2 regions of the Nocardiopsis oceani genome follow, and region 1 is predicted to be linked to the other one. Evidence: predicted binding sites of a transcription regulator. Region 1 holds the regulator's gene; the other holds the start of a gene.

Region 1 (7,375 bases):
CACGAAGCCCCCGGTACGCGGGGCCTCAGCTGCGGGCGCGGTCCCGGTCGGCTGTTCCTCCTTCGGGGCGGCCGGGGCCGACTCAGTGGAGGCAGCCGACTGCGCGTACGACTCGACCTGGGCGGCCAGCTGCGCCGGGTCCTCACCGTTCAGCTGCGCCTCGCGCTCGGAGGCGGACAGGACCCCGAGGGCGGCCCGCTCCTCGTAGGGCAGGTGGTCCAGCGCCAGGCGGCGGAAGATGTAGTCCACCACCGACTGCGCCATGCGCACGTCCGGGTCGTCGGTCATCCCCGCCGGATCGAAGCGCATGTTGGTGAACTTCTCCACGTAGGTCTCCAGCGGGACCCCGTACTGGAGGGCGATGGAGATCGCGATGGAGAAGGCGTCCATGACCCCGGCCAGCGTCGACCCCTGCTTGCCGAGCTTCATGAAGACCTCACCGAGGCCGTCGTCCGGGTAGGAGCCCGCGGTGATGTAGCCCTCGGCACCGCCCACGGAGAACGAGGTGGTCTCGCTCGGCCGCTTCTTCGGCAGCCGACGTCGGACCGGGCGGACCACCTCCACGACCTGGGGGGCGTCCTCGGCCTTGTCCTCGGTCTTGGCGGTGGACAGCGGCTGGCCGACCTTGCAGTTGTCGCGGTAGACCGCCAGGGCCTTCAGCCCCAGGCGCCAGCCCTCGTAGTAGATGTGCTCGAAGTCGGCGACCGTGGCCTCCTCGGGCACGTTCACCGTCTTGGAGATGGCACCCGAGAGGAACGGCTGGGCCGCGGCCATCATGCGCACGTGGCCCATGGGCTGGATGTACCGGCGACCCATGGCGCAGTCGAACACCTCGTAGTGCTCGGGGCGCAGGCCGGGCGCGTCCTCGACGTGGCCGTTCTCGGCGATGTACTCGACGATCGCCTCGATCTGCTCCTCCTGGTAGCCCAGGTTCCGCAGCGCGCGCGGGATCGCCTGGTTGACGATCTGCATGGAGCCGCCGCCGACCAGCTTCTTGAACTTCACCAGCGAGAAGTCCGGCTCGATCCCCGTGGTGTCGCTGTCTAGCATGAAGGAAATGGTGCCGGTGGGAGCGAGCAGGCTGGCTTGGGCGTTGCGCCAACCGTTGCGCTCGCCGACCTTGAGGCAGTCCGCCCACTCCTTGGTGGCGGCGGCATGGATCGGCCGCTCCAGGGTGCCGACCGTGCGCAGGTCGTCGTTGGCGGCGGCGTGCTTGCGCATAACGCGCTTGTGCGCCTGCTCGTTGCGCTTGTAGCCGTCGTAGGGGCCCACGACACCCGCCAGTTCCGCGCTGCGGCGGTAGGCGGTACCGGTCATCAGCGAGGTGACGGCGGAGGCGACCGCGCGGCCGCCGTCGGAGTCGTAGGCATGGCCGGTCGCCATGAGCAGGGCGCCAAGATTCGTGTATCCGATACCCAGCTGGCGGTAGGCGCGCGTGGTGTCGCCGATCTGCTGAGTCGGGAAGTCGGCGAAGGTGATGGAGATGTCCATCGCCGTGATGACCAGCTCGGTGAGCTTGGTGAAGGTCTCCACGTCGAAGCTGTCGTCCTCGCGCAGGAACTTCAGCAGGTTGATCGAGGCCAGGTTGCAGGAGGAGTCGTCCAGGCTGAGGTACTCCGAGCAAGGGTTGCTTGCGCTGATTCGCCCGGTTTCGGGGTTGGTGTGCCAGTCCTGGATGGAGCCGTCGTACTGGATGCCCGGGTCGGCGCACTCCCACGCGGCCTTGGCCATGCGGTGGAAGAGGTCCTTGGCGTCCACGGTGGCGAGGACCTCGCCCGTGGTGCGGGAGGTGAGCCCGAACTCGGACCCGGTGTCGACGGCGCGCATGAAGGCGTCGGAGACCCGGACGGAGTTGTTGGCGTTCTGGTACTGGACGCTGAACATGTCGTCGCCGCCCAGGTCCACGTCGAAACCGGCGTCGCGCAGGGCACGGATCTTGTGCTCCTCGCGGGACTTGGTCTCGACGAACTCCTCGATGTCGGGGTGGTCGACGTCCAGCACCACCATCTTGGCCGCGCGCCGGGTGGCGCCGCCGGACTTGATGGTCCCGGCGGAGGCGTCGGCGCCGCGCATGAAGGAGACCGGGCCCGAAGCGGTACCGCCGGAGGTGAGCAGCTCCATGCTGGAGCGGATCCGGGACAGGTTCACACCCGCGCCGGAACCCCCCTTGAAGATGATCCCCTCCTCCTTGTACCAGTCGAGGATCGACTCCATCGTGTCGTCGACGGAGAGGATAAAGCAAGCTGAGACCTGTGCCTTGGACTCCGTTCCCACGTTGAACCAGACGGGCGAGTTGAAGCTGAAGAGCTGGTTGGCCAGTGCGTGCTTCAGCTCGTGGTCGAAGATCTCCGCGTCCTCTTCGGAGGCGAAGTAGCCGCTGGTGCGCCCGGTCTCGGTGTACATGCCGACGACGCGGTCGATGAGCTGCTTGAGGCTCCACTCCCGCTCGGGGGTGCCGACGGCGCCGCGGAAGTACTTGCTCGCGACGATCTGGCTGGCGTTGACCGACCAGCTGGCGGGGAACTCGACGCCGCGCTGCTCGAAGTTGACGGTGCCGTCGCGCCAGTTCGTCATGACGACGTCGCGGCGCTCCCACTCGAGGGCGTCGTAGGGGTGTGTCCCCTCGGTCGTGAAGACCCGCTTCATCTTGAGGCCCTTGCGGGTCCCCTTGCCCTTGCGCCCCGCTGGGCCGCTGGTGGTTTCGGTCATGGTGGCGTCTCCCCGAAAGTGCTCTTCGTGCGCGGACCGGCGGTGACCGCGCGGGCGTAATGAAGTTCGGAGTGGTGCCGGCACGGTGGCGTGCTCTGTCGTCCCGTGTCAGCCCACCCTGGGGCGGCTGGTCCCGGCGGCGCGCTCGACGCGCGGGGTCGCTACCCGGTGGAAGTCGTGTCGATGGAAGTCGCGTCCACCGCGGGAGTCTCCTCGTCCTCGCGGTCCTGGCGCAGGCTGGCGATCTCGGACTCGAAGTCGGCCAAGCTCTCGAAGCCCCGGTAGACGCTGGCGAAGTGCAGGTAGGCGACTTCGTCCAGGTCGCGCATCGGGCCGAGGATGGCGAGGCCGATCTCGTTGGCGGGCACCTCGGCCACGCCCCGGCCCCGGATCTCCTCCTCGACCTTCTGGCCGAGTTTGGCGAGGGCGTCCTCGGAGACGGGGCGGCCCTGGCAGGCTCGGCGCACCCCGGCGATGATCTTGGTGCGGCTGAAGGGTTCGGTGACACCGGAGCGCTTGGCGACCATCAGCAGGACGGTCTCCTGTGTGGTGAACCGGCGCTCGCAGACCGGGCAGGACCGCCGACGTCGGATAGCCGCGCCGTCATCGGTGGATCTGCTGTCGATCACCCGGGTGTCCGGATGGCGGCAGAACGGACAGTGCATCCCGGTTCACCTGCTTCCCTCTACCCGAACAACAACCCGTGACTCTACTAAACCACAACTTCTGGCCTGTCGCCCCATGGGCAACACCAGATGTTGTGGTCGAACTTATGACCCCGGCGGCGTGCGCCGCAACCTTCCCCGCGGCGCGTTCCGCACACGACGCGGTACCGCGGTCGACGGGCCGCGACCGGGACACGGGAAGACGGGGAATCGGGGCTTTCGGCACCGGGCGCCGCCTCCAAGGATAGAGGGGGTGGGGCGCGTGGCCTTCCGGACGGCGCACCCGCGGCATCGGCCGGAACCCCGCGCCCACATGGGCCTTTCCGGTATAGACGGCCCCCGGAGCGCGGACGCGAGACGAACCCCATACCGGACGGAGCACACCTCCCTATAGATCGAGCCGGATCCTGTTGCACCATTCGGGAGACAACGACGGGTGAACACGTGTACACACATAAGTGGGGTCCGCCGGAAACGGGGATCGGAAATCCTCTGCAATACCCCGCGGACGCTCGAACGCTTGTTTGATATCACCGTGTGCAACGACTAATGTTGACCTTGACTTAACGCCGGATTCGCCACCCCGTGGACCACCAGGTCGGCGCGGTCGCGGGTCGGCACTGGCCACGCTTGCAGGCCCTGACCGAACCGAATGCCGAGGAGGCCCGGCCGTGCCGGAGGAGAATCCCGGAGCCGTCGGCTCCGGACCCACCACTGTTCTTTCGCCCGTGGGTGGCACGGGCACTGACACGCCCGACTCCCCCAAACTCACCGCGCGCCAGCAGAGCGTTCTCAACTGCATTCAGCGGTACGTCCGGGAACGGGGCTATCCGCCGTCCATCCGGGAGATCGGTGACACCGTCGGCCTGTCCAGCCCGTCCAGCGTGGCGCACCAGCTCAAGGTCCTCCAGCGCAAGGGCTACCTGCACCGGGACCAGAACCGGCCGCGCGCCGTCGAGCTGCGCAGGCCCGGGCGCGATACCGGGCAGACCCTTACCCCGGAGGAGCTCACCGCTGAATCCACCCGCGCGGCCTCGGTGCCGCTGGTCGGCCGGATCGCCGCCGGTGGACCGATCCTGGCCGAGGAGGCGGTCGAGGACGTGCTCGCCCTGCCCCGCCAGCTCGTCGGCGAGGGACGCCTGTTCATGCTCACCGTGGTCGGTGACTCCATGATCGACGCCGCCATCACCGACGGTGACATGGTGGTGATCCGCCAGCAGCAGGACGCGGAGAACGGCGACATCGTGGCGGCGCTGCTGGATGACGAGGCGACCGTGAAGGTGCTGAACCGCGACAAGGACGGGCACGCCTGGCTGATGCCCCGCAACGAGGCCTACGAACCGATCAGCGGCGACGACGCGACCATCCTCGGCAAGGTCGTCACCGTGATGCGCCGGGTCTGAACCCCGGCCGTGCGACGGGCCCGGTTTCCCGCCGCCGGCACGTGAGCGACGGGGGCGGTCGGCGGGCCGATACGCTGAAGGGCGTGTCGACACCTGCCTCCGCCTCCGCCTCCGCGCACCGCCCACCGCGCACCAGCGGCCGCGCCCGCGCACTCCTGCCCGCGCCCCGCGTCCTCCTGTCCGCGGCCGCCGCGACGCTGCTCGCTACGGCCTGCATGCCCACGGAGGACGGTCCGGAACTGCCCGGCGCGGCCGGGGACGAGCGCGAGGTCTCCTTCGAGGGCGGGGGGCTCACCGTCCCCGGTACCTTCACCTCCCCCGCGGAGGGCCAGGACGGCACCGTCCCCGGGGCTCTCATCATCTCCGGCAGCGGGCCCACCGACCGGGACGGCAACGGTCCGGAACGTCCCGAGGCCGACACCAACCTCAACCTCTCCCGTGTCCTCACCGGCGCCGGGGTGGCCACGCTGCGCTATGACAAGTTGGGCAGCGGCGACGAGGCGGACATGGACGAGGCCCATCAGGCGGCCATGGAGGGGGCAATGGATCCGCTCGTCTTCGACGAGCAGATGGTCGCCGCCTACGCGGAGCTGGTCTCCCAGCCCGAGGTGGACCCTGAGCGCACCGTCGTCGTGGGGCACAGCGAGGGTGCGCTGTTCGCGCTGCGCGCCCACGACCTCTTGGACGCTGATCCCGCACTGGTACTGGCTGCCCCTCCGGGCACCCGCATGTTGGACCTCATCGACCGCCAGGTTGCCGAGCAGGTCCGCATGGGTGAGGCCCAGGGCGGGCTCGAGGAGGCGGACGCCGTCGGGATGCTCTCCGACGCCCGGGCGGCCCGGGCCGCGATCCGCGCCGGTGAGGATCTGCCCGAGGAGGACAGGACCGGGCTCTTCAGCTCCGAGAGCGAGGAGTTCCTCGCCTGGATCGACGATTTCGACCCGCCGGAGCTCGCCGAAGGGCTCCCGGGGGGCACCCCGGTGCTGGTCCTGTGGGGTGACGAGGACGCCCAGGTCAACCGTGCGGAGGTCGATCGGCTCATGGAGGGCTTCGACGGCGCCGAGCGGGTGGACCTGGCCGGGGTGGACCACATCCTGCGCGAGTACGACGACTCGCCGGGTGCGGCCGCGCTGGACGCCGACCGCGCCTTTTCGCCGGAGGTCGCCCCGGCCGTGGAGGACTTCGTCGACGGCCTCTGGTAGACCCTCGGGATGCCCGGCGTGGCTCCGGCCCGATCGGTCCTACCCTGGCTCGGCCCTACTCTGATTCGGGCAGCTCGTCGACGACGGCCTCTGCGAGGCGCTCCGCTTCCCCGGCTGCGACGTCGCCGTCCACCGAGCCGACCGCGTCGTAGTCGGTGGCGGCCGTGTAGCAGGACTCCACGTACAGGTTGGACACCCTGGTGCCGACGCAGCCCACCTCGAAGGTGCCTTCCTCGACCCAGCTCAGGGCCTCGTCGCCCAGCCCTTCGACGGGTTCGGATCCGTTGCCGTCGGCGGTGTCGTGCAGGGTGTCGGCGGCGGTCTCCTCGCCGCCTTCCACGGGTGCGGCCACCAGTACGAGGGTGGCGGCCGCGGGGACCGAGTCACCCGATCCTTCCGGGGTGGCCCAGCGGCACTGCCAGCCCTCCCCGAAGGTGTCCTGGACGGTGCCGATGGTCTCCTCGATCTCCGCCTCATAACCGGGCACGAGCTCCTCGAGGGTTTCGGTCTCCCCGATGTCGCACTCAGGTGCGGCTTCGAAGTCGCCGCGCTCCACCCCGTTGGCCAGGAGGTACCAGGCGAGCCACGCGGCCAGGCCCAGCGCCACCACCAGCAGGATGATCAGGAGGGTGATGGCGAGCCCGCGGCTCTGCGGCGGTGTGGCGCCGGGGTCGTCGGTCCGCGGTGCGTCCCCGGCCTGTGGAGTGGCGCCGTGCGGACGCGAAGCGCCGTGCGGAGGCGTGGGTTCGGTCCCGTCCGGCGGTGGTGCGGTCACAGTGCCTCCCCGAGTCGGCCAGCGAAGGCCACGGTGGTGTCACGGGCCTCCTCGAAGGGCACGGGGTCTCCGCCGGAGACCCCCGAGTAGGAGACGCGGACCACCAGGTTGTCGGTGTGGAAGGCGAGCTCGGCGGCACCGGGGACCTGGCCGCGCCAGACCTCGCCGTCGATCCCGGTGTCGGAGTCGACGGGTTCACCGCGCGGGGGAACCACCGCGCCCCGGGCCTCGGCGGCGGATTCGTCACCGGTGACGGCGGGTTCGGCTGAGGGGTCGGTGAAGCGCGCGGACAGGTCCACGCGCAGGACGCCCTGTACGCCGTCGTCCTGCCCCGCCGAGGTCCACACGCAGGCGGTGTTCTCTCCGCCCGCCAGAGGCCCGTTCCCGGTCGATTCCAGGGCCGCCTCGGGTACGGCTTCGGCGATGGCTGCCTCGGGGACCTCCCCGCACGCGGGCGCGGCGGTGTGGACGTCACCGCCGTGGGGTTCGTCGGGGTCGTCCCCGGCGAACCAGAGACCACCGCCGATGGCCGCGCCGGAGAGCACCACCGCACCCGCGCCGATGATCACCGCTCGCGTCCAGGGGCGGGGTTCACCGCCCGTCGCAGAGCCCACCCGGCCA
Region 2 (7,375 bases), on a different contig from region 1:
GCCGACCCCGTGCAGGGCGTCGAAGGCGCCCACCCGCACCAGGTGGTCCAGCACGTCCCGGGAGGGACGGGCCCGGCGGGCGGTATCGGTGAGGGAGGTGAAGGGCCGTTCGGCCAGGAGGCGCTCCACCTCGGCCGAGGTGATCCCCCGGACGTCGGAGAGCGAGGCCCGCACGCCCCAGTGGCCGTCGTCGACGCGCTCGACCCGCCAGGAGGAGCCGGACCGGTTGACGTCCACGCCCAGGAGCGGAACGCCGTGGCGCCGGGCGTCGGCGACCAGGACCCGGCGCGGGTACATGCCGGGGTCGTGGGTGAGGATCCCCGCGTAGAAGGCGGCCGGGTGGTGCCGCTTGAGCCAGGCCGACTGGTAGGCGGGTACGGCGAAGGCCACCGCGTGGGCGCGGCAGAACCCGAAGGCCCCGAACGAGCTCACCAGCTCCCAGACCAGGTCCACGGTCTCCCGGGAGTGCCCGCAGTCCAGGGCCATGGTGGTGAAGTCCTGCCGTGCCTCGGCGAGCCCTCTTTCGGTGGCGAGCTGGCGGCGCATCACCTCGGCCCGGTCCAGTCCGCAGGCGGTCATGGCGTGGAACAGGGCGATGACCTGCTCGTGCCAGATCACCACCCCGCCGGTCTCGGTGAGGATGTCGGACACCACCGGGGTGGGTGTCTCGACCGGCTCCCCGGAGCGGGCGGCGAGGTAGGGGGTGATCATGTCCCCGGCGACCGGGCCGGGCCGGAACAGGGAGATGTCGGCGGTCAGGTCGGCGAGGTCGCGGGGGCGCAGCCGGGAGACGAGCTCGCGCTGGCCGGGCGACTCGATCTGGAAACAGCCCAAGGTGTCGGAGGCGGCGATCATCGCGTAGGTGGCCGCGTCGTCGGCGGGGACCTCCGCCAGGTCCAGGGACTCGTCACCGGTGCGCTCGATCTCGTCACGGGTGTGCGCCATGGCGGACTGCATGCGCACCCCGATCACGTCGAGTTTGATGAACCCCATGGGCTCCACGCTCTCCTTGTCGAGCTGGACCATGGGGTGGCCGGACAGGGCGGGTTCGAGGGGGATCCGGTCGCGCAGGGTGGAGTCGGAGACCACGAGGCCGCAGGGGTGCATGGCGGTGTGCCGGGGCAGCCCGTCCAGGCGTTCGGCCAGGCGGAACAGCTCCCGGGTGGCGGGGCCGTCCAGTCCTGAACCCTCATAGCCGCGCAGCTCGGGCAGTTCCCGCGCGGCGTCGCGGATGCGCCCGGCCCGCACGTGCGGGAAGGCCTTGGCCAGCCGGTCGATCTCCGCCGGGGGGATGCGCAGCGCCGAGCCGACGTCGCGGATCGCGCTGCGGGCGCGGTAGGTCTCCATCATCGACACGCACGCGGTGCCGTCCGGGTAGCCGCCGAACACCGCCTCGTAGGCCTCCAGCCTGCGTGCCGACTCCACGTCCAGGTCGATGTCGGGAAGTCCGGTGCGGCTCTGGCTGAGGAAGCGCTCCATCAGCAGGCCGTGGTCGAGGGGGTTGACCTCGGAGATGCCCACCAGGTGGTTGACCAGGCTGCCGGTGCCCGATCCGCGGATAGAGCAGCGGATGCCCTTGTCCCGGATACGGGTGGCGGCGTCGGTGACGGTGAGGAAGTAGGCGGACAGGCGCTTGCGTTCGATGATGTCCAGTTCGTGTGCGAGGCGGCTCCGGGCGCGCGGGTCGCGCTCCAGCCCGAGCCGGTGCAAGCCGTCCTCGCAGGCGCGCAGGAGGCCCTCGCTGGCGTTGGGCACGTCCGGGAGGTGGACGCGGTCCATGCCGAGGTCGGCCCCGGGATCCAGGGCGCAAGAGGCGGCCAGGGCGTTGGTGTGGGCGATCATGCGCCGGGCCCGGCCGGTGTCGCCGCCGCACAGGCGTTCGGCCACGGCCAGCATCTCGGCGCCGCCGGTGAGGTAGGCGCGGTCGCCGGCGGGCCCGGTCGGGGCACCTCGGACCGTGCGGCGGCGGGCCTCGTCCAGGATGTGCGCGACCTCGGCGTCCTCTGCCTTCGGGTAGCGGGCGGCGTTGGTGAGCACGGCCAGGGTGTGGGTCTCGGCGGCCAGGGTGAGCAGGCCGCGGGCGGTGCGCCGCTGTTCGGGCAGGCCGTGGTCGAACACCTCCACCGCGATCTCGCAGGTGGCCCGCCAGTGGTCGAGCAGGCGGCGGGCGTGGCCGGGGCGTTCGGCGGCGATGGCCCGCCCCACGTCGGAGCGGGGACCCAGCAGGACCACGACCCCCGCGGCTCCGGCGGCCACGTCCTCAAGGGTCAGGGCGGGGGTTTCGGGGGCCTCGGGGCGCGGTGTGTGGGCCCGGGTGACGAGTCGGCACAGGCTGGCCCATCCCTGGGAGCCCCGGGCCAGGACCGTGACCCGGCCGGTGGGGGAGGAGGGCCCGGACGTGGGTGCGGGCTCTGCGGGGACCAGCGCGAGGTCGCAGCCGAGCACGGGCCGGACCCCGGTGCGCTGGCAGGCGCGGACGTGGTCGACCACCCCGTACACGCCGTCGCGGTCGGTGAGGGCGAGGATCTCCTGGCCGAGTTCGGCGGCGCGTTCCACCAGGGCGGCGGGCGGGTGGGTGCCGTGCCTGGTGGAGAAGGAGGACACGGAGTTCAGGTGGACGAAGTCCGTGTGCTCACCGCTGAGCGGCATCTGCTGGTCCTCCCCGTGGGACGGTGCGCTGCGGCCGGTGTCGCGTCGGCGGGGAAGAGGCAGCCGTGTCGAACTGGTGTACGAATACTAGCCCAGAAAGAGTGGTGGTTGCACCTCTGGCCTGGGTAAACGCGGCCGGGGAAGGGTTGGAAGGCCCGTGTGGCGGCGGTTTCCGGGGTAGGGGATGACCGGTTCGGTCAGCTGCGGAACAATCCCGGGCATGAGCGATGTACACGTACGCCCGGCCACCCCTCAGGACCTGAACGCCGTCGCCGCACTGCGCTGGTGGTGGATGCGGGAGAACCACGGAGAGCCCGATGTCCCCCTCGACGATTTCGTGCCCCGGTTCGTCGACTGGGGGAAGCGCAACGCCGATTCCCACCACTGCTTCATCACGGTTCTGCACGGCACGGTCATCGGTATGGCGTGGTTGGCCGTCACCCGGCGCGTGCCGTTTCCCGGCGAGTTCGAGCGGGCCTCAGGGGATGTGCAGTGCGTGTACGTGCTGCCGGAGCACCGTGACGGCGGCGTGGGCGGCCTGATGGTCGAGGCTGTGCTGGAGCTGGCCCGCGAGTTCGGGGTGGGGCGGGTGACCGTCCACTCCAGCGACCGGGCCGTCTCCGCCTACGCCCGCCACGGGTTCGCCGTGTCCCCGCGCCTGCTGCAGACCGAGCCGGGTGCGGCCTCCGTGTCTTAGCGTCGGCGCCGAAGCCGGTCTGAGAAAAAACGATTCAAGCGCGTGTTGCCCCCATGTCCTGCAATAACACAGGGCAGATGTTGACATGCTCCGCGGCGCACGAGTAAGTTCAGGCCAACTTCACTGAAACGATTCAATTCGCTTGGATCCCCGGCCGTCGAACCGAACGGAGACCCCCGTGGCACCTTCCTCAGACCGCCGCGCCGACGCCCTGGACACCCTGCGGCGCCAACACATCGAGCTGCCCTCCTGGGCCTTCGGCAACTCGGGCACCCGGTTCAAGGTCTTCGGCCAACCGGGGGTGCCCCGCGACCCCTGGGAGAAGCTGGCCGACGCCGCAGAGGTCCACCGCCTGACGGGCGTGGCCCCGACGGTCGCGCTCCACATCCCCTGGGACAAGGTGGACGACTACGGGGCCTTGGCCGCATACGCGCGCGAGGCCGGGATCGGCATCGGCACGATCAACTCCAACGTCTTCCAGGACGACGACTACAAGCTCGGCAGCGTCACCAACCCCGACCCCAAGGTCCGCCGCAAGGCCACGAACCACCTGCTGGACTGCGTGGACGTCATGGACGCCACCGGCTCGCGCGACCTCAAGCTCTGGTTCTCCGACGGCACCAACTACCCCGGCCAGGACGACTTGCGCGCGCGCCAGGACCGGCTGGCCGAAGCGCTCTCCGAGGTGTACGCCCGCTTGGGCGCGCACCAGCGGATCCTGTTGGAGTACAAGCTCTTCGAGCCCGCCTTCTACGCCACCGACGTGCCGGACTGGGGCACCGCCTACGCGCACTGTCTCGAACTCGGCGAACGGGCGGTGGTGTGCGTGGACACCGGGCACCACGCGGCGCACACCAACATCGAGTTCATCGTCGCCTTCCTGTTGCGGGCCGGGAAGCTCGGCGCCTTCGACTTCAACTCCCGCTTCTACGCCGACGACGACCTCATGGTGGGCGCGGCCGACCCCTTCCAGCTCTTCCGCATCATGTACGAGGTCGCGCGGGGCGGTGGCCTGGCCGCCGACACCGAGGTCGCCTTCATGCTCGACCAGTGCCACAACATCGAGCCCAAGGTCGCCGGGCAGATCCGCTCGGTCATGAACGTCCAGGAGGCCACGGCCAAGGCCCTGCTCGTGGACGGTGACGCCTTGGACGCGGCCCAGCGCGAGGGCGACGTGCTCGGCGCCAACGCCGTGCTCATGGACGCCTACAACACCGACGTGCGCCCCCTCCTCGCCGGCCTCCGCGAGGACCAGGGCCTGGAGCCCGACCCCATGGCGGCGCATGCCGCCTCCGGCTACGTGGAGCGGGTCAGCGCCGAGCGCGTGGGCGGAACCCAGGCCGGGTGGGGTGCGTGAACGACCGCCCCGCGCCAGCCATCCCTCCGCACTCCAGGACCGCACAGGGAGACACCGTGCCCGACCCCGTCGTCACCGAGCTCATCGAGCGCAGCAACACCCTTGGCACCGATCCGCGCAACACCAACTTCGCCGGGGGCAACACCTCCGCCGCCGGCGCCGCAACCGACCCCGTCACCGGACAGGACGTCGACCTGCTGTGGGTCAAGGGCTCCGGCGGGGACCTGGGCACCCTCACCGAAGAAGGACTCTCGGTCCTGCGGCTGGACCGGCTGCGCGCCTTGGTCGACGTCTACCCGGGCGAGGAGCGCGAGGACGAGATGGTCGCCGCCTTCGACCACTGCCTCTTCGGCAAGGGCGGCGCCGCACCCTCCATCGACACCGCCATGCACGGCCTGGTCCGCTCCGCCCACGTGGACCACCTGCACCCCGACTCCGGGATCGCCCTGGCCACGGCGGCCGACGGCGAGCGCCTCACCCGGGAGTGCTTCGGCGACCGCGTGGTGTGGGTGCCTTGGCGCCGCCCCGGTTTCCAGCTCGGCCTGGACATCGCCGCCATCGCCGAGGAGAACCCGAACGCCATCGGCGCGGTCCTGGGCGGCCACGGCATCACCGCCTGGGCAGACACCAGCGAACAGTGCCAGGCCAACTCGCTGGAGATCATCCGCACCGCGGAGGCCTTCATCGCTGAGCGCGGCCGGAACGGGCAGGGCAACGCGCGCCCCTTCGGCCCCGCCCTGGAAGGCTACGGGGCCCTGCCCGAGGCTGAGCGCCGTGCGCGCGCCGCGGCCTTGGCCCCGGTGATCCGCGGCCTCGCCTCCACCGACCACCCCCAGGTCGGCCACTTCACCGACACCGAACCCGTCCTCGACTTCCTCTCCGGCGCCGAGCATCCCCGCCTGGCCGCCCTGGGCACCTCCTGCCCGGACCACTTCCTGCGCACCAAGGTCCGCCCCCTGGTGCTCGACCTGCCCGCCACCGCATCCGTGGACGAGGCGGTCACCCGGCTGGGCGAGCTGCACCGGGAGTACCGCGCCGAGTACCGCGACTACTACGAGCGTCACGCCAGCCCCGACAGCCCCGCCATGCGCGGTGCCGACCCGGCGATCGTCCTGGTCCCGGGCGTGGGCATGTTCTCCTTCGGCAAGGACGCCAAGACCGCGCGCGTGGCGGGGGAGTTCTACGTCAACGCGATCAACGTGATGCGCGGCGCCGAGACGGTCTCCACCTACCGGCCCATCGAGGAGTCGGAGAAGTTCCGCATCGAGTACTGGGCCCTGGAGGAAGCCAAGCTGAAGCGGCTGCCCGCACCGAAGCCGCTCGCCACGCGGGTCGCCCTGGTGACCGGCGCCGCCAGCGGGATCGGCCGGGCGATCGCCGCCCGCCTGGCCGCCGAGGGAGCCTGCGTGGTGGTGGCCGACCTGGACGGCGAACAGGCCGCCAAGGTCGCGGCGGAGCTGGGCACCGCCGACACGGCGATCGGTCTGGCCTGCGACGTCAGCGACGCCGCCGCCGTGGAGCGGGCCTTCGCTGAGGCGGCACTGGCCTTCGGCGGCATCGACCTGGTGGTCAACAACGCCGGGCTGTCCATCTCCAAGCCGCTGCTGGAGACCACCGAGCACGACTGGGACCTGCAGCACGACGTCATGGCGAAGGGGTCCTTCCTGGTCTCCCGGGAGGCCGCCCGGCTGATGGCCGCCCAGGGGCTGGGCGGCGACATCGTCTACGTCGCCTCGAAGAACGCCGTGTTCGCCGGGCCCAACAACATCGCCTACTCGGCGGTCAAGGCCGACCAGGCCCACCAGGTGCGGTTGCTCGCCGCCGAACTGGGCGGCGAGGGCATCCGGGTCAACGGCGTCAACCCCGACGGGGTGGTGCGCGGCTCGGGGATCTTCGCGGGCGGCTGGGGCGCCCAGCGCGCCAAGGTCTACGGGGTGGAAGAGGAGGAGTTGGGCGCCTTCTACGCCAAGCGGACCATCCTCGGCAAGGAGGTGTTGCCCGAGCACGTGGCCAACGCGGTGTTCGCGCTCACCGCCGGGGAGCTGTCGCACACCACCGGGCTCCACGTTCCCGTCGACAGCGGCGTGGCCGCGGCCTTCCTGCGATGAGCGCCCGGAGAGAGGCGGGGTCGGTGCCCGTGCACGCGGCGGTCGACCTGGGTGCCTCCAGCGGAAGGGTGATCGCCGGGTCCTTCGACGGAACCCGGCTGCGGACCGAGGAGGTGGCCCGGTTCCCCAACACACCGGTCACCGTGCCGGCGGGGGAGCGCGAGGTCCTGCACTGGGACGTTCTGGCGCTCTTCGCCGGGGTCGCCTCCGGACTGCGGCGGGCCGCCGAGAGCCAAGGCCTGGCCTCGATCGGCATCGACTCCTGGGCGGTGGACCACGGCTTGCTCGACGCCGACGGTGCCCTGGTGGGCAACCCGGTGCACTACCGGGACCGTCGCACCGACGGGGTCCCCGAACAGGTCTTCGCCCACTGCCCAGCGGCCGACCTCTACGCGGCGAACGGCCTCCAGGTCCAACCCTTCAACACCCTCTTCCAGCTCGCCGCCGCCTCCGGAAGCGCCCAGCTGGCCGCGGCTCGGGACCTGCTGCTCATCCCCGACCTGCTCGGGCACTGGCTGACGGGTGAGCGGGTCGCCGAGCTGACCAACGCCTCCACCACCGGCC

What was found. The regulator LexA, encoded in region 1, represses DNA repair genes until DNA is damaged. The targets are predictions, from matches to a motif close to TCGAACANNTGTTCGA.
Region 2: a site for LexA is predicted at 2,718-2,733, ahead of ACYVDG_RS10220 (DNA polymerase III subunit alpha). Genes of this name have one in related genera too.

What each region holds. Positions count from the first base shown of each region.
Region 1 is NZ_BAAHAR010000033.1:61,956-69,330, forward strand. Features, by position in the region: gene ACYVDG_RS20360 (vitamin B12-dependent ribonucleotide reductase) at 1-2,709, opposite strand, end outside; gene nrdR (transcriptional regulator NrdR) at 2,871-3,374, opposite strand; gene lexA (transcriptional repressor LexA) at 4,046-4,777, shown strand; gene ACYVDG_RS20375 (alpha/beta hydrolase family protein) at 4,861-5,979, shown strand; gene ACYVDG_RS20380 (hypothetical protein) at 6,035-6,754, opposite strand; gene ACYVDG_RS20385 (flagellar basal body-associated FliL family protein) at 6,751-7,368, opposite strand.
Region 2 is NZ_BAAHAR010000014.1:63,310-70,684, reverse strand. Features, by position in the region: gene ACYVDG_RS10220 (DNA polymerase III subunit alpha) at 1-2,649, opposite strand, end outside; gene ACYVDG_RS10215 (GNAT family N-acetyltransferase) at 2,870-3,346, shown strand; gene rhaI (L-rhamnose isomerase) at 3,525-4,703, shown strand; gene ACYVDG_RS10205 (bifunctional aldolase/short-chain dehydrogenase) at 4,760-6,811, shown strand; gene ACYVDG_RS10200 (rhamnulokinase) at 6,808-7,375, shown strand, end outside.